Regions from separate parts of the Arthrobacter sp. StoSoilA2 genome, predicted to be linked through region 1. Evidence: riboswitches for the same ligand, from Rfam matches in the RefSeq annotation. Region 1 holds a riboswitch; each other region holds the start of a gene.
The links. A riboswitch is a leader RNA that binds a small molecule or an ion and turns the genes downstream of it on or off. The one in region 1 is predicted to bind thiamine pyrophosphate.

Region 1 (6,570 bases):
GAAGCCCTCCTGCCGCTGCTGAGAAGCGGGAGTGTGGGCGACGTCGAAGCAGCCTTCGATTCGTGGGTGGAACCGGTCAACAGCGTCGTGACTGCTGATGCTGCCGGAGCGGTACGGCATTTCGTGGCTGGATTGGTTCCCCAACGAAATCCGGCCAACCGTCGGTTGCCTGCTCCGGCGTTGTCGGCACGGCATGCCTGGGACGGCGATTACATTGTCCTGCCGCGCACAGAGGTCCAACGGCTTGCAGTCAGCGCCAATGATCGTGCTGCAGGCGGCGGCGAGGCCGTAGCGATGGAGTTCGCCCCCGCCCATAGGGCTCTGCGGATCCGGGAGCTTCTGGAGGAAGTGCATGGTGAACTGACCGTGGACCACATGCAATCCATCCATATGGATTCCTTGCTCGGTCCATGGCCCATGTTCCGGGAGGTGCTGGGCAACCTCGACCCGGCAGATATGTCCAGGGAGGCCAAGGCACTGCGAACGCTGCTGCTCGAGTGGGACGGGACAATGGCGGCCGGCAGCCACACTGCGGCCGTTTTCGCGTCATGGCGGGGCGCCTTGGTTCAGCGCATAGCCCGTCATCCCGCGCTGGCGGCTCTGGCTGAACCTACCGGGTACTCCCCTCTGTTCGGACCCTGGCTGTCGGTGGCTTCACGCATCGGTTTCGCCCTTGAAACGCTGTTGGTTAGAGCCTCGCAGCTTGGTATCGATATGGCTGTGGAGGCCGCGGCCGCACTCGAGGATGCAGCCTTGGAAGACTCCTTGCTGGACGGTGCCGTATGGGGCGATCGGCATAAGCTCCTGGCGGTCCACGTTCTCCCAGGCGACCTCGCCGCTTCCGCACCAACCGCAGAGCTAAGCGGAGATACCGGATGCGTACTCTGCACCGAAAGCCTCCCTGGTGTGGACGACCGCAGTTTCCGCGGACCCGTGGCCCGCTATGTCTGGGACCTGTCCGATCGCAGCAACAGCCGTTGGATTGTGCCATTCGGCGCTGCCGGACGGCCGGAGCACCCACATTTTACAGACCAGATGCCGCTCTGGGCCTCAGGAAAGATGATCCCTGTGGTCACGGACTGGAGCGAGCTCAGTCACGACCACCCCTAAGACGCCCCCTAATACGCACGAACCAAGCCCAGCAAGCCCTCCCCAGCCCAGCCCACCCCAGCCCAGCCCAGCCCACCCCAGCCCAGCCCAGCCCAGCCCAGCCCAAAGGAAATCATGACCACAAGCACCCGGGACTTCGCTGTCCGGACCACGATCTACACCGAAGAACTCCACGGATGGGGCGTACTGCGGATCGTCCCTTTGGTTCCCGCCGAAGACCTTGACCTCATTCATGGTTGGGTCAGCCAGCCTCGTGCCAGGTTCTGGGGCATGCTGGAGCATTCGCGCGAGGACGTCCTGGAGATTTACGGGTTCCTTGATTCCTTGGACACTCACCATGCCTTTTTGGTGGTGGTCGATGGCGAGCCGCTGGCGCTCTTCCAGACTTATGAACCGTTACACGATCCGGTAGGCGAGGCATACCCGGCGCGGGAGGAGGACATCGGAATGCATTTGCTGCTGGCGCCTGCAAGGCGTCCGATTCCCAACTTCACACCACGTCTCGTCACGTCCCTCATCCGATACATGTTTTCCCTGCCCGGCAAGGACCGGATCATTGTTGAGCCGGACGCCCGCAACGCAAAGGCAGTTCGCCGCCTCGAGACCACGTGTTTCGAGCTTGGCCCCGTCATCCAGCTGGCTGAAAAGGAAGCCCAGTTGGGGTTCCTCACCCGGGCAAGGTTCGAGAAGATCCAACGGAAGAGCTAACGCCAGACGAAACTCCACGTTCCAGCGCCGACGGCCGCCAGTACAGCAGCGGCAGCGATGACGAGGCCGCCCAGGAGGACCCAGACATCCAGGAGGGAGTAAGTGGATTCCCGGGCCCACGTTCTCTGCCCGCCACCGAAACCACGCGCCTCCATGGTGATGGCCAGCCGGGAAGCCCGACGCACTGCCTGGACCAGCAGCCCGAAGCTCTGTCCAAGCGTTGCCTTGAGCCGTTGCAGCGGACTGCCCTGCGAACCCACTCCGCGGGCCCGCCTGGCCATGCCGATGGTCTGCCATTCCTCAGCCATCAATCCCACCAGGCGCATCGCGGCCAGCGAGCCAAGGACAAAGCGGTGTGGCAGTCTTGCCTTTTGTGCCAGCGCGTCGGCCAGGTCGGTGGGGTCGGTGCAGGTCATCAGCAGGATCGCTGGCAGCGCAATCGCCAAGCCGCGCAGCATGAAACCCAGCCCCAGCTGGAGGGAACCTTCGCTGATGGACCAGAGTCCGACGTCGAGCAGTACGGCCCCGCTGTCAGCCGCCACGATTGCGGTGCTCCAGCCACCTATCGCTGCAGCGATGATGAGCGGCCAGGCCCGCTGCCATAGAAGCCCCAGCGTGAGGCCAGCCAACGGGAACAGGGCCAGCTCGGCGACGAGGGCCGTTGAAGCGGACACCCAGTCGATCGACAATGCCAGCACCAGCGAAATGAGGAACACGGACACAAACTTAACCAAGGGGTTGGCGCGCGTAAGGAGGGCGTGGTTGCCGCGCAGGTTCAGGGCGTCCCTCATGCAGCACCGGCTTCCTGGCGGGCTGCTTCGCTGTGCGGGTCCGGAACTTGCGGCGTAGCTGGATCCAGCCGGAGCTCGGTGCCGCCCAGGACCGCGCTGAATTCTTCGTCGTGCGTCACGGACACAACGGCTGTTCCAGCATCGAGCAGTTCAGAGAGGAAGGATGCCAGTTCGGCCCAGGTGTTGGCGTCCTGGCCGAACGTGGGCTCGTCCAGCACCAGCACCTTAGGGTGGGCCGCAAGGACCGTGGCCACGGACAACCTGCGCTTCTCGCCGCCGGACAACGTGTAAGGATTCGCGTCCACCAAATGCGTGAGCCGCAAACGCTCCAGCAATTCATCCACGCGTTCTTCGCCGTGGCCCAGATGCTTTGGTCCGAACATCAGCTCGTCCAGAACCTTGCCCGTCACAAACTGGTGCTCCGGTTCCTGGAACACGGTGCCAATGCGGGAAATCAGCTGATCCGCCTTCCACTTGAACGGGTCGATTCCAGCTCCCTCGGAAAGCTCGACGGCGGCACTCACCTTGCCGTCAACCGGCGCCAGAAGGCCGGCCAATGTGAGCGCAAAAGTAGATTTGCCTGCACCGTTCGGACCCGTGATGGTCAGTGCCTGGCCAGCCCGTACTTGTGCACTGATATCCGATTGCACGGGGACGGGCGGGATGGTCTTGAAACGGCGGCGGCGGGACTTCCCACGGGAAACAGCCAGGTCCTGTGCGACGAGGAGGAGCTGGTGCGTGGATTCATGGCCGCCCAACTCCTGACTTGTGCTCCTGCGGGCGCGGGTCGTCGGAACGTACCCGGGCACCCACACTCCCGCTGCCATCAACATGGTGCGGGCCTCTGTGAGCACCTGATCCGGGGGGCCGTCCAGGAGCACACCGCCCCCGGCCGAGGGTGGCTGGAGGACCACGATCCTGTCCACCAGGTCCTTCCACACGGACACACGGTGTTCAACGACAACCAAAGTGGCGCCGGTCTTGTCCAGGCAGCGCTGTACGGCGTCCCGAACCTCGAGCACGCCCACCGGATCCAGGTTGGCCGTAGGTTCGTCCAGGAGGATCAGCCCGGGCCGCATCGCCAGGATGCCAGCCAACGCAAGGCGCTGCTTCTGCCCGCCGGAGAGGGCCGCCGTCGGGTGCTCCAGTGCCAAGCCGCCGCCTGCAGCGGTGCGCAACCCGACGTCGTCGAGCGCTTCATGGACGCGCGCCCAAATTTCTTCCCGGGGAACGGCCAGGTTTTCGGCGCCAAACGCGACATCGTCACCCACCCGGGAGAGCACTACCTGGGTTTCCGGATCCTGCTGCATCAGACCTGCGCGGCCGCGCTGTTCGCGGGGAGCAACGCCGTCGATCAGCAGCGAGCCGGTCTCGTCGGAATCGTCCTCCTCATCACCCAGCACACCGGCGAGGGCGTGGAGCAGTGTCGATTTCCCTGCGCCCGATGGACCCAGCAAGAGCACGCGCTCACCGGGCTCGATCCGGAGATCGAGGTCCTGGATGGCGGGTGTGGAACGTCCGGCATGCCGCCATCCCCACCCTTGGGCGGTGATGGCGGCAGGCCGTACCTGGCCGCTGCTTTGCGTGGCAGGCATTAGTTGAAGACGGGCTCCGAAGCAGCCTTCCGCGACGCGAAGGAGCTCAGTACACCGGTCTTGGCCAGCCCGCGGGTGGCAACCCAGGACAGCGCGCCCGCGATGATCGCACCGGAGAGCGTGGTGAAGGCGATGTAAGCCAGCTTGTCGATTGCTTCGTAGGCGATGTTCCAGCCCCAAGGCAGGAAGGAATCGTTGAGACCGCAGAAGAGGCCCGAGCCGGCACCTGCGAGGAGTGCAGCGGAGAGGTCGAACTTCTTGTACCGGAACGCAGCGAAGACGAGTTCCGCACCCAGTCCCTGGAGGACGCCGGAGATGAGGACGGTGGTGCCGTACTGGGAACCCATGATGAGTTCGCCGGTGGCGGCGACGGCTTCGCAGAACAGGGCTGCGCCCGGCTTGCGGATGATGAGCATGCCCAGGACGGCCGGGATCATCCAGCCACCGGCGATCAAACCGGTGAGCGGCGGATACGTGGCGTTCATGGGGATGGATACGATTGCGGCGCCCTGGGACCAGGCCCAGAAGATCACGCCGCCGGCGATGGCAATCAAAGCTGCCACCACGATGTCTACAACACGCCAGTTATAACTGGTCTTCTTCACGCTTGCCGTGGTCATTTTTTCTGCCTCCTGAGGTACAGGAGGGGAAAGTGCTCCCCGGAAACCCCCGGCCGGCCTGCGCCGCCCGGATCCGGACACTCTGAGAAGCTCGACTCCCTTGCGCCGGTACTAACCGGATCAGGTTCGAGGGTCTGCGGCTGTCCGCACTCTCAGCGCCCTCGCGTCACCTGCATCTCTGCAAGGTCCGACGGCGGCGCTCCCCTGTCGTTATTAATCTGCCCTTATGGGCGTGGTTCAGTTTACACCTGTGGGTGTTCGTGGGCTCCTTGGGCTAGTCACAAAGCGGTTGGCTCCCCTTTCTCCTGCGTTGCGGGGCCGGCTCTGCGCCCCATTCTCCGGTCTGAGCACGCACACCGGGCCCCACAACAGGACCTGAGACAATGATCCAGCAGGAATCGACGCGGCAAAGGGGTAATTCATGACGGACCTTCCCATTACGGACATGCCAGTTCCCCAACCCCGCCTTGCCGCGAGCGTCATCCTGCTCCGTGACGCACCGGGCGGGCTTGAGGCCTTCGTCCAGCACAGGGTTGCCACCATGGACTTCGCCGCCGGCATGGTGGTCTTTCCGGGCGGCCGGGTTGATGCCGCTGACCAGGATGGATGGGATTACCCTGTCCGGCTGCTGGAACAGCACGCTGCAGACTGGCATCTGAGTTCCATCGCCGTCGATCCTGTACAGGCCCCGGCAAAGTCAGGCATGGTGCTCACCGCTGCCCTGCGGGAAGTTTGGGAGGAGGCCGGACTTCGCCTTGACGCCTCAGACCTTCGCCCCTGGGCAAACTGGGTCACGCCCACGGACATGCCCAAGCGCTTCGACACGTACTTCTATGTAGCCAAGCCTGCTCCGGAAGCAGCACCCCAGCACCAAACCACTGAAGCGTGGCAATCACTCTGGATGCCGGTGGACGGGATCCTGGCGGCCGAGGCGGCCGGTAAATTGCAGCTGATGCCGCCCACGTATTACCTGCTCAAGGAAATTTCCGGTCTCGGAACCGTGGATGCCGTCTGGGAAGCCGATCACGATGTTGTTCCTGTCCTGGCACCACGCGGTTCCATGGCAGCTTTCCTCAAGGAACGCGAAAACCGCCGCTAGTCCCAACCCGCCTGCATGTGAGGCTAGGCTGGGGGCATGAACCTCTTTTTCAAGCTGCTGGGTGCCGGAGTAAGCCTTGCAGCCGGATTCGTCGGCACCAAGTTGGTCAACAAGGGCTGGGAAAAGGCCACCGGCAACAAGCCGCCCACGGGCCACGACGATATGGAAACGAGCCTCCGCTCAGCCTTGTCCTTCGCGCTGATTTCGGCCTTCGTCAGTACGCTCATCCAGGTTTTCGCGAGCCGTGGCACCCAGCGTGCCATCGCCCGCTTCGCAAAGACCCACGACATCGTCTAGGTAGAATCGTCGCCGGCTGCCCTTTGGACAACCGCTTCAAGCTCATCCTTTGTGAGCAGTTCGCGGTGCCCATGCTTGGTTCGGTAAGCGGAGCGGCCCACCATGTGTGCGGAGACCGGTGCGGTCAGCAGTTGGAATATCCAGGCCACCACGAGAACCGGCCAAACCCACCATGTGCGCATTTGCAGACCCATGGCTGCAAGCATCAGGAAAAGACCCAGGACTTGCGGCTTCGTTGCCGCGTGCATGCGGCTCATGAGGTCGGGGAACCGCAGGAGGCCAATTGCTGCGCCAAGCGACATCAGGGCACCCACCACAAGAAACACGGCCGTCACCGCGTCGATTACGGC
Region 2 (6,570 bases), 1.4 Mb from region 1:
GATCCAGCCGGAGTCACCCAAAACCTTGGCCAGTGCCGGTGGGGCCTTGATGACGCCATGGGAGATATTGCGGATGGTCACCCATACGAACATCGGGATCATCACGGTCCACACCACCATGCAGAACGGGCACAGCACGTTGATGACGTACAGGGCCTGGGACCACAGCCACACCACAAAGGCGAACCCCAGGGTTACGCCGGCCTGCAAGCCCAGCCAGTACCCGCGTGAGTACTTCGCCCCGGCCAGGAGGCCCATGGCAGTGGTGATGATCACCGCAAAGGCGACGATGCCGATGAACATGTTGGGGAACCCGAAGACCGAACTTTGCGGTGTTTGCATCACCGCGCCACAGGAAACCCAGGGATTCACATCGCAGAGCGTGATGTGGTTGGGGTCTTTGAGTACTTCCAGCTTCTCAAGGACCAACGCCCCGGAAGCCAGCCAGCCAATGACGCCGGTGATCAGCAGGAGCCAGGCGAACGGCTTGTCGCGGACTGCTTTAGGCAGCAAACCTGCATTGGTGGACGTATCCTCCATGGGGGTGGAGGCTTGGTTGGCCAGGTTTTCCCTGGCGGTGCTTGGCATCGCGGACGCAATCCTTTTCAACAAGTGACCCGGCCGGGCCGGGAACGGTTCTTGTCAGGATTGTAACGCCGGAGACTGGATGCAGCCTCCAGCCAGCACCAGCACTTTCCACACTGTGCGACACAGCCCCCTACCCTTCGAATGTGCGGGGGTGTGAGAGAATGAACATGGCTGGAAGCCGATCCACATTCGGAATCCGGTCCGGTGACTTGTTCCCAAGACCGCCAGTATGAGCAGGGCCTGCCCGGATCACGTGATCCTCGGTAAGCCCGCCATGACAATGGACGGCACCTGGTTGTGGCAGCAGAACAACGGGTTTCAGAGCAAAGCTACCGGCCTTCCAGGGCTGCCGCACCCCAATGATGGTGCGAACCGGAAGGAATACTACCGACTTCTGTCAACGCCTGAGGGTTTTGACAAATATTTGCCCCACTGGGCGCCGGATGTGGCGGCGTCGCTGGGGCAGGAGTGTTGCCACATATGGATAATGACCAGGTTGTAGCCGTTAATGAAGAGGCAGCTCCCGCGGAAACTGCGGAAGCGCCCAAAAAGACCACCCGGACACGGCGCAAGGCTGCGCCCAAAGCAGTGGAAACAGCCAGCGCTGAGGAAGCCACCGGCACTGAACCGACCGAAGCAGCTGTGAAGGCGCCGGCGCGCCGTACCCGTGCGCGCAAGACAACGGTGCCTGCCGAGCCCCTCCCGGGTTTTGACGATCAGGCCGGAGTAGCGTCCCAGCCGGAAACCGATGCCGAACCTGCCCCCGAAAAGCCGGTCCGCCGTCGTCGGACTACCAAGCCCAAGGACGTTGAGGCAACGGTCAGCGCGGAGGCGCCAGCCCCCGAAGCGTCTTCCGCCGTGGAAGCCGTTGAAGAAATCACGACGCCGGATGCGGGGTCCCAGCCTGCGCCGGCTACCCAGGGCGACCTTCCCGTGGAGGGCGACGTTCCCGCCGAGGAAGAGGCCGAAGCTGCCGAGGAGTCCGCCCCCGGTTCAACGTCGTTGTTCCTGGAACCTGTCTCCATTACCTCGATGATCTTCCAGGCCCCTGATCTGAGCACCGTTGCCCGCCCCGCCGTAGAGGAAAAGGCCGAAGAGTCTGAAGCAGAAACTCCGGAAGCCGGGTCAACTGACGAGCTGGAGGATTCCAGCAGCCGTCGTCGTCGCCGTAGCCGTGGCCGGCGTGGCCGCCGCGGGACTGAACGCGATGAGACCGATTCCGAGGACGGCGCTGAGGCTGAGGATGAAGAAGATGCTCCGGTAGCGGAAGCGCTCGAAGAGGGCGTCACGTCGCGTCGTCGTCGGCGTCGCCGCCGGGGTGACCAGGACCTTGAACTGACTGGCGGCTCGGACGATGACCCGCCCAACACGGTGACCCGTGTCCGCGCGCCCCGCCCGATCACTGAGACGGCCCCGTCAAACCGGGTTACCAGTGTTAAGGGTTCCACCAGGCTAGAGGCCAAGAAGCAGCGCCGCCGCGAGTCCCGCGAGACCGGACGCCGCCGCCAGGTGATCACAGAGGCTGAGTTCCTTGCCCGCCGAGAGTCCGTGGATCGCCAGATGATCGTCCGCCAGCGCGACGATAGAATCCAGATTGCGGTCCTTGAAGACGGCGTGCTTGCTGAGCACTTTGTGTCCAAGACCCAGCAGGATTCGCTGATCGGCAACGTGTACCTGGGCAAGGTCCAGAATGTTCTGCCGTCCATGGAAGCTGCCTTCGTGGACATCGGACGCGGGCGCAACGCAGTTCTTTACGCCGGCGAAGTCAACTGGGACGCCGTCAATCTCGAGGGACAGCCGCGCCGGATCGAGAATGCCCTCAAGTCCGGTGATTCTGTCCTGGTGCAGGTGACCAAGGATCCTGTAGGCCACAAGGGCGCGCGCCTCACAAGCCAGATTTCCCTCCCGGGCCGCTACCTTGTGTACGTGCCTGGCGGTTCCATGACCGGCATCTCGCGCAAACTGCCCGACGTCGAACGCAACCGCCTCAAGCGCATCCTCAAGGACCGTTTGCCTGAGAACGCCGGCGTCATCGTGCGCACGGCCGCTGAAGGTGCCTCCGAGGAAGAACTGACGCACGACATCAACCGTTTGCGCGCGCAGTGGGAGGGCATTGAAGGCCAGGCGTCCTCCACCAAGGTGCTGGCACCCGAACTGCTCTACGGCGAACCTGACCTCACCATCAAGGTGGTCCGGGATGTCTTCAACGAGGACTTTTCCAAGCTGATTGTGTCCGGCGACGACGCGTGGGACACCATTGAGGCTTACGTCACCTACGTTGCTCCCGATTTGGTGGGCCGCCTTGAAAAGTGGACCAAGGACCAGGACATTTTTGCGGCCTGGCGGATCGACGAACAGATCCACAAGGCCCTGGAGCGCAAGGTCTTCCTGCCGTCCGGCGGTTCCCTTGTCATCGACCGCACCGAGGCCATGACCGTCGTGGACGTCAACACAGGTAAGTTCACCGGCAGCGGTGGAAACCTTGAAGAAACCGTCACCAAGAACAACCTTGAAGCGGCCGAGGAAGTAGTTCGCCAGCTGCGCCTGCGCGATATCGGCGGCATCATTGTCATCGACTTCATCGACATGGTCCTTGAATCCAACCGTGACCTGGTACTCCGCCGATTGGTGGAATGCCTGGGCCGTGACCGCACCAAGCATCAAGTGGCTGAAGTGACGTCGCTTGGCCTGGTGCAGATGACACGCAAGCGCATGGGCACAGGCTTGCTTGAAGTGTTCGGTGAGCAGTGCGAGCACTGCGCCGGACGCGGCGTCGTCACCCATGATGAGCCCGTGGAACACCGACGCGCCAATGTAGTTGCCGCCGAGCACCACCGTCCACACACAGAACCGCAACAGCCTGCTGCCCGGAATGAACGCAAGCGTCGCCGTGGGAAAGGTGGGGGAGCGGTAGCCGAGGAAGCAGTCTCCACCCACAGCACCGCTGCCGCCCCGGTAGCTGCGCCAAGTGGCAAGGAGTCGGTTGACCCCGTTCGCCAGGCGAAGGCCGAGGCGACCAGGGCGGCTCTTGCCACCATCGCCGCTGCAGCGCATGCCGCGCACTTGCACGACGACGAAGTTCACCGCGCGGAGGAACTGGCACGCGCAGCCGGTCAGCATCACGACACGGCTGAATCCGTGTCTGATACGGCAACCGGCGATGCCGGGGGAGCGGCCGCAGCTGATGCCGCCAGCCATGAAGCAGCGGTTCGGGAGGCACGGTCCACGCCCGTTTTGCGCTTCGGCGGCGAAGAAGTGGCGCTTCCATTCGTGGAGCACCATGAGGAACCATCTGCGGGCAAGCCGGCCATGAGCCTGGACCTGCTGGCGGAGGCGTTCTCGCACCTCGGTGCTGCACCGGCTGACGAGGAAAAGACTGTGGATACGGTTTCCGGACCTGCCACGGCTTCCGAAACTTCCGCTGCCTCCGCTGCCACTACCTCCGCCGCCAGTGCTGCGGCCACCGACGGTCAGAACGATCGTTCTTCGCGTTCGCGTGGAAGTCGAGGCCGAAGGAACCGTAGCGCGAGCAGGGCACAGGGTGCCGCAAACGAAACCAGCGTGGAGCACCACGAGGTAACTGCCGCAGCCGCGGGTGGAACGGCCCACGAGGCCAAAGCGCCGGCAGCGGAAGAGCCTGCCAAAAAGAAGGCAGCTGACGAGCCCATCATCCTCGGCGTAGGAGTTCCAGCTTCGGAGTTGTAAGCACGTCAGCACTGATGACGTATTGAAAGAGTCCCGCAGTATCCGATGTCGTCGGATACTGCGGGACTCTTTTGTCGCCGGCAGTCACATCCATGCACCCAAGCAGGCCGGTTCCCGGACCGCTGGACTTCCCGGCTACGCTAGGAAACTGACACGGGGTGCCGGGCGCTGGGCCTGGCTGAGATCCAGACCCGTTGAACCTGTCCGGTTAGCACCGGCGAAGGGATGTCCATCATGGCTTCATTGTCGAGTTCCCCTGTCTACCCCCTTGACCCCGCCGGTAGCGTTGGCGGACCCGTGGCTGCCCGGCAACATCCGCGGGTGCTTAGCATTGCCGGTTCGGATCCGTCCGGAGGCGCAGGGATCCAGGCAGACCTGAAGAGCATTGCTGCGCACGGTGGTTACGGAATGGCTGCCATCACGGCGCTCACGGCACAGAACACCCTTGGAGTCAGTGCAGTCCATGTTCCGCCCGTGGAGTTCCTGCGCCAGCAACTGGATGCCGTCAGCAGCGATATTGAGATTGATGCCGTCAAGATCGGGATGTTGGGTGACGCGTCCGTCATCCACGAAGTCCGCAGCTGGCTCGAAGACGTGCGTCCCGCCGTCGTGGTCCTTGACCCGGTGATGGTGGCCACCAGCGGCGACCGGCTTCTGCGTGGGAACGCCGAAGCCGCCCTGCGCAGCCTCCTGCCTTTGGCGGATCTCGTTACCCCCAACCTTCCCGAACTGGCTATGTTGCTGGGGGAGCCTGACGCCCCGGACTGGGCCACTGCCCTTGACCAAGGCAAGCGTCTGGCTGCCGAATGTGGAACGACCATCCTGGTGAAGGGTGGCCATTTGGCAGGAGCGGAATGTCCTGATGCCTTGGTCAATACGAGCGGCTTGCTGCGGCAGGACGTTATCGAGGTGGCCGGTCCCCGCGTGGATACCCGGAACAGCCACGGAACGGGCTGTTCGCTCTCCTCGGCATTGGCCACGGTGCAGGCCCGCAGAGGTGACTGGGAAGCGTCACTGCGGGAGGTTAAGCCGTGGCTGCTGCAGGCCCTTTCTGCGGCCGACGGGCTCGACGTGGGCAGGGGCAGCGGGCCGATCCAGCACTTTCACCATCTGGAGCCGACACGGAATCCTGCTGGCCGGTCCGGCGATTTTGCCGCGCGACTTTGGGCGGAAGCCACGCCGGAGTTGGACGCAATCTACGGCCTGGCCTTCATCCAGGGCCTGCAGTCGGGGAGGCTCCCTGAGCCCGAGTTCAACTACTACCTTGCCCAGGATGCCATCTACCTCAACGGCTATTCCCGGGTTCTGGCCCGCGCCGGTGCCCTTGCCCCCACTGAGGAAGAGCAGCTCTTCTGGGCCAAGGCGTCACAGACCTGCCTTGAGGTCGAGTCCGAGCTTCATCGGAACTGGCTGAGCACGCGCCCGGCTCCGACGCAGACCGGACCCGTGACCAAGTCGTACGTGGACCACCTCCTGGCCACTTCCGCGTCCGGCAGTTACGCTGTGTTGCTCGCAGCAATCCTGCCCTGTTACTGGCTGTACGCGGAGGTAGGCCGGCAACTCCACGCGGCCTACGTGGATGCAGGCGCACCCGGCGACCACCCGTACGCCGACTGGTTGAAGACCTACGCCGACGAGGAGTTTGCTGCCGCAACCCGCAAAGCGATCGACCTTACGGACGCAGCCGCCCTCAAGGCCTCTGCGCAGGAACGCGAGGCCATGGTTGAGGCCTTTACACACTCTTGCCGCTACGAGACGGCCTTCTTTGATGCGCCAAGGCTCTTCGCCTGAGTTCGATTTCCGTGGTTTCTGCATAGCCGATCGACGAAACTCCCGCGCGTCGCCAGCCAAATCGCAGCATTCCCGCCCAAACCCTGTAGGCTGTATGGGCACGGTGCCGGGAGAGTCCGTTACAACTGGTGATGCAAGTCACCCGATAGCCTCCGGACCCGGCCTCATTTGCAGCTGAAGGTCAAACTAGCGTAATCTTGATCTTCGGTGCTTACGCCAACACTTGGGTTATGCCCCTTGGAATTGTTCATGGGATGACTCGCGGGCTTCGATCTGAAGTCCACGGCGTTGAGGCACAGCGCGAACCAAGCCTGATTCCGGTTCAAGGTTCCGCACGCAAATTTAGTAAGAAACGTCGAGAGAAGTGAGTACCCAAGTGGTGTACGCGATTGTCCGCGCAGGCGGCCGCCAAGAAAAAGTTTCCGTTGGAGACTACGTAACGCTTAACCGCGTCCCCGGTGGAGCCGGCAGCACGCTTGAGCTGCC
Region 3 (6,570 bases), 970 kb from region 1:
TGATGTCGTGGCCGCTAAGGGCTACGGGCAGCGTCATGGCCTGGATGGGGAAGGGATGGGTGATACCGGCATCGGCGAGGGATTCGACGATGTCGGCGCGGACGTTGTAGTCAGCGAACGATTTCTCTTCGATCTCGTGGGGCGTCTCATCAGAGATGATCGTTTCCTCGGGCTCGATGGATTCGGTGCCGGTGGCGTCCGTCAGGACTTCATGGGTGTGCAATTCACTCACAGGGAGTTTCCTTATTCATTTGGGCATTGGCGCTGCATGCTCAACGGGTGGCGGAGCCGTACCGGAGCACGAACCGGCGCGCAAGCTAATCCAGTGGAAGCCGATCGCGGGCTATCTAAGTACTGGCACTGGTGACCAGCGGGCACATCTCAAGATCGCGTAGGGGCGGGCTTGTTGAGTTCAAAAATTAACTGAATCAACGACCGGGCATCCATTACTACAGGGTCAGTCTATCCTCTGGGAGCGCTAAAGCCCGGATCGGCGGCAGTTCGGGTCCTGCGGGGACTTAGGGGAGCAGCGTAAAGCGGATCTCGCGGCTGGCGATATCGGCCTTCAGGAGTTGCACCCGGACCTTGGTGCCTGATTCCATTTCGCCGTCACATCGGGCTGTCACCGCGGGTTCGGCTATCTGGATGATGCCGAACGGCCCATTGCCGTTTCCGTTTGCCCTTCCATTGCCATTGATCGTGCCATTGGACGGCTTGGAACCGGAGATGACGACCGCGTCGAACTCCTCGCCGATGTGGTTGGCCACGAGTGCAGCTTCCACTGTGTCCATGGCCAGACGCTCAAGCCGGCCGGCCAGTTGGTCGGATGAGGCCATGATCTCAGGCAGGGATGGAAGTGCTTCCCGCGCCCAGGCGGGGATCTGGTGGCCGTTGCTGAGGGCCTCGCAGATCACCAGGACAAAGCGGTCGATGAGGCGACGCAAAGGGGCAGTGGTGTGGGCATAGGGTGCGCCGATGGCTGACTGGATGATGTTGGGGGGAAGTTCGCCATCGAAAGGCGTGTATCCAGCGCCGCGGAAGAGTGTGCCTGCCGAGTGCAGGATCGCAAGTTGTTTGGGATCCGAAGCGTCAAGTGTCCGAAGGTACTCACCGTAGGTGATCTCGCCGTCCCAGGGTTTCCCGAGGGCCTTTGTCTGGCGTTTGAAATGGAGCAGTGACCGCTCATCCGGTGCCGGCATGGTGCGCAGGATGCCCACTTTTCCGTCAAGCATCAGTTGGGCGGCCGCCATCCCGGTCATGAGGGATATCTGCGCATTCCAGTCCTCCACAGGCAAGGACGGCGCGGCCACAATCCTGTAGCCTCCGCCACCTGTCGCCTGGACGATTTCCTGCTCCGGCATGTTCAGGTTGGCGCCACCGCGGAGTCGTTCCAGCTCCACCCGCTTCAGGCCAACCTCTTTGAGGAGCTCAAGGACCTCCGGGGCTGTGCCGGCATCGATCTGCTCCTGGGCACCTTTGTAACTGAGCTTCGTGCGGCTACGGACAGTGCCACGGGCCACGGACGTGGCGGTTACCTCCGCATTGCGGTCCAGTTCGAAGTCCCACACGAAGGCGCTGCAGTCCTGACCGGCCAGCAGGCTGCCGGCGTTTTCGCTGATGACCTCCGGGTGCAGCGGGATCCTCCCGTCAGGAGCGTAAAACGTTTGTCCCCGTTGCCGGGTTTCGGCATCGAGCGCCCCGCCGGGAGCAACGAAGGATGGCACGTCCGCGATTGCGTAGAGGACTTTGTAACCGTCGCCGGCACGTTCAATGAACACTGCTTGGTCCAGGTCGGTGGACGTGGCGGGATCAATGGTCACAAAGGGAATGTCCCTGAGGTCACGGTCCGGCAGCGTATGGTTTTCTACCGCTTTGCGGGCTTCCGCCACGGCTTCGGCCGGATACTCGCCCGGGAGCTCCAGTTCGGTCCGGAGGGCTGCAAATGCCGCCGCGAGCTGGTCCGACGAGTCGTCGACGTTGGGCGAAATCCGATGATGTGACACGAAAATCAGGTTAGCCCGAAATCGCTGGATAGTCTTGGACCATGAGCACTTCCTTGGACGATAATGCTCGCATCCAGCGACTCTCTTCGGAGCTGCTGGGGGCCATGGCGTACGGCGAGCTCTCCGCGTTTGGCCGGCTGTCTTTCGACTCCCGGTACGCTCCCAACCTCCATGACAGGGCAGTGCTGGCAAAGATCGCCGTCGGCGCTTACGGAAACTTCGCCTTGATCAGCAGCCGGCTCTCGGAGATGGGACTCGATGCCGAAGAAGCCATGCTTCCGTTCCAGCGCTCGTTTGACCACTTCCACGAGCGAACAAAGCCAGCGGACTGGTTTGAATCCGTCATGAAGGCCTATGTGATCGACACCGTGTCATCGGACTTCTACCGCATGGTCGCGTCATTCCTTGACGGCGGGACGCAACTCTTTGTCCAGAAGGTGGCCTCCGCCGACCAAGCCACGGAAGTTTTACGCATCCTCCTGCGAAGGGCCCTGTCTGATGACCCCCGCCTGGCGTCGCGCCTGGCTTTGTGGGGCCGCCGCCTGGTCGGTGAAGCCCTGACGCAAGCACAACGCGTAGGCATGGAACATCCCCAGCTGGGACCGCTGCTCAAGGGCGGCGGGGATGCACGCAATGCAGTCAAGGCCCTCACCGCTGAGCTGGCGGAGCGGCATGGGCGACGCATGTCCGGGCTGGGGCTCACGGCTTAGGACACTTTCGAATATCCTCCGCAGCAGCCAAGGCGCCGGGGTGGTTATCCGGCGTCGAGCGCTTCCAGCAAGGTCTTGGCCGCCGCCGTCGGGTCCTCCGCCTCAGTGATGGCACGTACCACCACGATCCGGCTGGCTCCGGCTGCAACCACCTGTTCAACATTGGTGAGGTCTATGCCGCCGATGGCGAACCAGGGGAGGAGGACGCCGCCTACGGTCTCCTCATCCGCGCGCTTTACGGCTTCCGCGGCATATGTGACCAGGTCCAGCCCAACTGCTTCACGGCCTGGCTTTGTGGGCGTTGCCCACACCGGGCCAACACAGAAATAATCCAGTCCGCTCCTGCCGGGGGAGGCAGCTATCGCGGCGTCAACCTGGTCCGGGGTATGGGTGGACAGGCCGATGACCGTGCGGTCGTGGAGGAGGTGCCGTGCAGCGCGTAACGGGATGTCTTTTTGGCCGATATGGAACACCGGAGCCCCGGAAATACTGGCAACATCGGCGCGGTCGTTGACGGCCCACAGCCTTCCGTGCCGCTGGGCAACGTTGTGCAGGACCTCCAGGACCTCAAGCTCCTCGGCGGCCTCGAGCGTCTTGTCGCGAAGCTGGATGATGTCGACGCCGCCCTCAAACGCGGCGTCGACGAAGTCTTCGAAATCGCCCTGGCGTTTGCGGGCATCAGTGCACAAGTAAAGGCGGGCAGTGGTGTGGACATCATGCTGGGTCATGGAAACCAGAGTAGTTCCTCTAAACTGGGCACGTACTGCGGGAGCCGTGACAGCGTCATATGACCGTCCGGCTGAGAGGGCTTCAGCGCCGACCGCTTGACCTGATCCGGCTAATACCGGCGTAGGGAAGGAAACATATGGCAGAATCCCGCCAAATCCCCTTGCAGGCAGACGTGGCAGTCATTGGTGGTGGCGTCATCGGCCTTGGCATCGCCCACGAAGCCCGCCGTCAGGGCCGCTCTGTGGTCCTCATTGATCCCACTCCCGCAGCGGGTGCGACGTTCGCTGCCGCCGGAATGCTGGCTCCGGTCAGTGAACTCCACTACCAGGAGGAAGACCTCCTGGAACTCATGCTGGAATCCTCCCAACTGTGGCCGGCTTTCGTCCGGAGCGTCCACGGCAGCGAATCAGCCGCCGGATACCGCACGACGTCGACAATCGCCGTTGGTGCGGACGCCGCCGACCGCCGTGCGCTGGCAGACCTCCGCACGGTCCAGCAGGCCGCGGGGCTGCGCGTGGAGCCACTGTCTTTGCGTGAAGCGCGCGAGCGCGAGCCTTTGCTCAGCCCCGGGATTTCCTGTGCCTTCGACATACCGGCCGATCACCAAGTGGATCCGCGGCGCCTTGCACGATGCCTCCTGGACGGGTTATCAGCCCACGGACCAAGTGACGCAACCTGGGTTTCCGGAGCGGAGGACGGTTTCGCCCTGCCGTTCCAAGCGTCCCGTTTGCTCTGGGACGGGGAACGCGTCTGCGGGGTCCAGCTCGATTCGGGCGCCGGGCGCGTTGTTTGGGCCTCAGAGACTGTGCTCGCCTGCGGGCTGGATGCAGCCAGGATCGGCGGTCTCCCCGAGGGTCTCAACCTGCCCCTGCGGCCCGTTTACGGCGACATTCTCAGGCTGCGCGTTCCCCAACACCTCCAGCCGCTGCTCACATCCACCATCCGGGGCATGGTCCGCGGGGTGCCGGTCTACATCGTCCCCCGCGACGACGGAACGGTGGTGATTGGAGCCACCCAGCGGGAGGACGGGTTGTCTGCGTCCAGCAACGCAGTGTCCGCCGGGGGCGTCTATCAACTCCTGCGTGACGCCCAAGTGTTGGTTCCTGCCGTGGCGGAGCTGGAACTGTTGGAAGCGACAGCCCGTGCACGGCCAGGCACACCGGACAACGCACCCCTACTTGGACGAGTTACCGGGCCCGGGGGCACCATCGACGGTCTCGTGATCGCCACCGGGTTCTTCCGCCACGGCGTTCTCTTGACGCCTGTGGCCGCCAAAATCGTAGGCGGACTGATCAGCGGCCCAGCCGACCCCCGATGGTCCATTTTCCGGCCTGATCGATTTACGGCAACTCAGGATCACCTCCTCCAACCAGCAATCAAGGACACACCATGAACATCAAACTCAACGGCTCCGAACACGCCGTGGCGGACGACGCGTCCGTGAGCACACTCGTCAGTGCCATCACAGGCCGCGCGCTGGACCACCGGGGACAGGCAGCCGACGGCGGCAAGCTGGGTGTCGCCGTCGCACGTAATTCGGAGGTTGTGCCGCGCAGCCAATGGGCAGCGACTGCGCTCGCCGATGGAGACGAACTCGAACTCGTAACCGCAGTCCAGGGAGGCTGAAAAATGACCGCAGCAAAAACTGACGTGAGCACTGACGCTTTGGTGATCGACGGCGTCGAATTCGGCTCCCGCCTGATCATGGGTACCGGTGGTGCGCCGAGCCTGGACGGGTTGGGAGCAGCCCTCCTGGCTTCAGGAACGGAATTGACCACTGTTGCGATGCGCCGATACTCACCGGCCGAGACAGGTTCATTGTTCCAGCTCCTGGTGGACCACAACATCCGGGTCCTGCCGAACACGGCTGGCTGTTTTACTGCCAAGGACGCCGTGATGACCGCGGAGCTCGCCCGGGAGGCCCTGGAGACGGACTGGGTGAAATTGGAAGTCATTGCCGATGAACACACGCTTCTTCCGGACGCGGTGGAACTCGTTGAGGCCACGGAACAGCTGGTGAACCGCGGCTTCAAGGTTTTCGCTTACACCAATGACGATCCCGTTCTGGCGCTGCGCCTGGAAAACCTGGGCGCCACAGCTGTCATGCCCCTCGGTTCGCCTATTGGAACGGGGCTGGGCATCCTGAACCCGCACAACATCGAACTGATCGTGTCCCGGGCCTCCGTACCGGTAGTGCTCGACGCCGGCATCGGGACCGCCTCCGATGCCGCGCTTGCGATGGAGCTGGGCTGCGATGCTGTCCTGCTGGCAACAGCCGTGACCCGTGCGCAGAATCCGGTGCAGATGGGCGAAGCCTTCAAACACGCGGTGATCGCCGGTAGGCTGGCCAAGCAGGCTGGCCGTATTCCGCGCCGGGAGCACGCCCTCGCGTCATCGGCCATGGAAGGCCGGGCAGAGTTCCTCTGAATGAAGGAGCCGTGGTGGCTGACAGGAAAGAGCAATTGACCCAGGTCGCCATGGAGGCCGCCCTCAAGGACCTCCCGGACTGGAAGCTCCAGGACGGCCTCGTGACCGTGTTCAAAACCTCAACGGCGGCCGACGCCTTGGCGCTCATCGCCGCCATTGGCCGGATTGCCGAGGAACAGAACCACCATCCGGATCTTGACTGGCGTTACAACAAGGTGTTCCTGCGTTACGTTTCCCATGACGCCGGGGGCCAGGTGACCCAACGCGACATCGCCGCTGCGACCGCCGTGAGCGAGGCGGCAGCGGCGTCCGGTGCCAAGGCGCAGCCGGATCGCTACCCAGCAGCCGGATCGCTACCCAGCAGCCGCGTCGCTACCCAGGGGCTTGAACGGGATTGAACGTTAAACTTCGCTGGCCATCACCCATGGGCGATGGCCAGCGAAGTTTATTGAGTGAACAGTGCCTAGAGCCTCAGGGCTTTGGTGAGGGCGGCGGTGTCATGCTGGGTGCGCTTGCGGCCCAGAAAGACCACAACGGCAATCGCGATGACCGTCCCCAACACGATGGGGAGGACCCAGGGGATCCAGGTCAGGCCGGGCTGGTAACCAAAGCCTGCCATGATGAAAGCTATCCAGCTGAGCACGCCGACGGTTGCCGAAACGCCCGCCGGCAATGCGATCCCGTACTTGCCGTGTCGCTTG

Region 2: linked by a shared signal. The riboswitch ahead of LDN82_RS13190 (bifunctional hydroxymethylpyrimidine kinase/phosphomethylpyrimidine kinase) and the one ahead of LDN82_RS19725 (ECF transporter S component) in region 1 are both predicted to bind thiamine pyrophosphate.
Region 3: linked by a shared signal. The riboswitch ahead of thiO (glycine oxidase ThiO) and the one ahead of LDN82_RS19725 (ECF transporter S component) in region 1 are both predicted to bind thiamine pyrophosphate.

Annotation. Positions count from the first base shown of each region.
Region 1 covers NZ_AP024643.1:4,320,591-4,327,160, forward strand. Annotated here, with positions in the region: gene LDN82_RS19705 (penicillin acylase family protein) at 1-1,110, shown strand, start outside; gene LDN82_RS19710 (GNAT family N-acetyltransferase) at 1,225-1,818, shown strand; gene LDN82_RS19715 (energy-coupling factor transporter transmembrane component T) at 1,815-2,609, opposite strand; gene LDN82_RS19720 (ABC transporter ATP-binding protein) at 2,606-4,204, opposite strand; gene LDN82_RS19725 (ECF transporter S component) at 4,204-4,824, opposite strand; TPP riboswitch at 4,904-5,040, opposite strand; gene LDN82_RS19730 (NUDIX hydrolase) at 5,246-5,923, shown strand; gene LDN82_RS19735 (DUF4235 domain-containing protein) at 5,960-6,220, shown strand; gene mnhG (monovalent cation/H(+) antiporter subunit G) at 6,217-6,570, opposite strand, start outside.
Region 2 covers NZ_AP024643.1:2,910,257-2,916,826, reverse strand. Annotated here, with positions in the region: gene LDN82_RS13200 (vitamin K epoxide reductase family protein) at 1-588, opposite strand, end outside; gene LDN82_RS13195 (Rne/Rng family ribonuclease) at 1,069-4,293, shown strand; TPP riboswitch at 4,438-4,536, shown strand; gene LDN82_RS13190 (bifunctional hydroxymethylpyrimidine kinase/phosphomethylpyrimidine kinase) at 4,528-6,084, shown strand; gene rplU (50S ribosomal protein L21) at 6,461-6,570, shown strand, end outside.
Region 3 covers NZ_AP024643.1:3,347,337-3,353,906, reverse strand. Annotated here, with positions in the region: gene LDN82_RS15185 (DEAD/DEAH box helicase) at 1-232, opposite strand, end outside; gene LDN82_RS15180 (RNB domain-containing ribonuclease) at 519-2,003, opposite strand; gene LDN82_RS15175 (ferritin-like fold-containing protein) at 2,045-2,713, shown strand; gene thiE (thiamine phosphate synthase) at 2,758-3,441, opposite strand; TPP riboswitch at 3,469-3,586, shown strand; gene thiO (glycine oxidase ThiO) at 3,579-4,835, shown strand; gene thiS (sulfur carrier protein ThiS) at 4,832-5,068, shown strand; gene LDN82_RS15155 (thiazole synthase) at 5,072-5,869, shown strand; gene LDN82_RS15150 (4a-hydroxytetrahydrobiopterin dehydratase) at 5,884-6,267, shown strand; gene LDN82_RS15145 (hypothetical protein) at 6,333-6,570, opposite strand, start outside.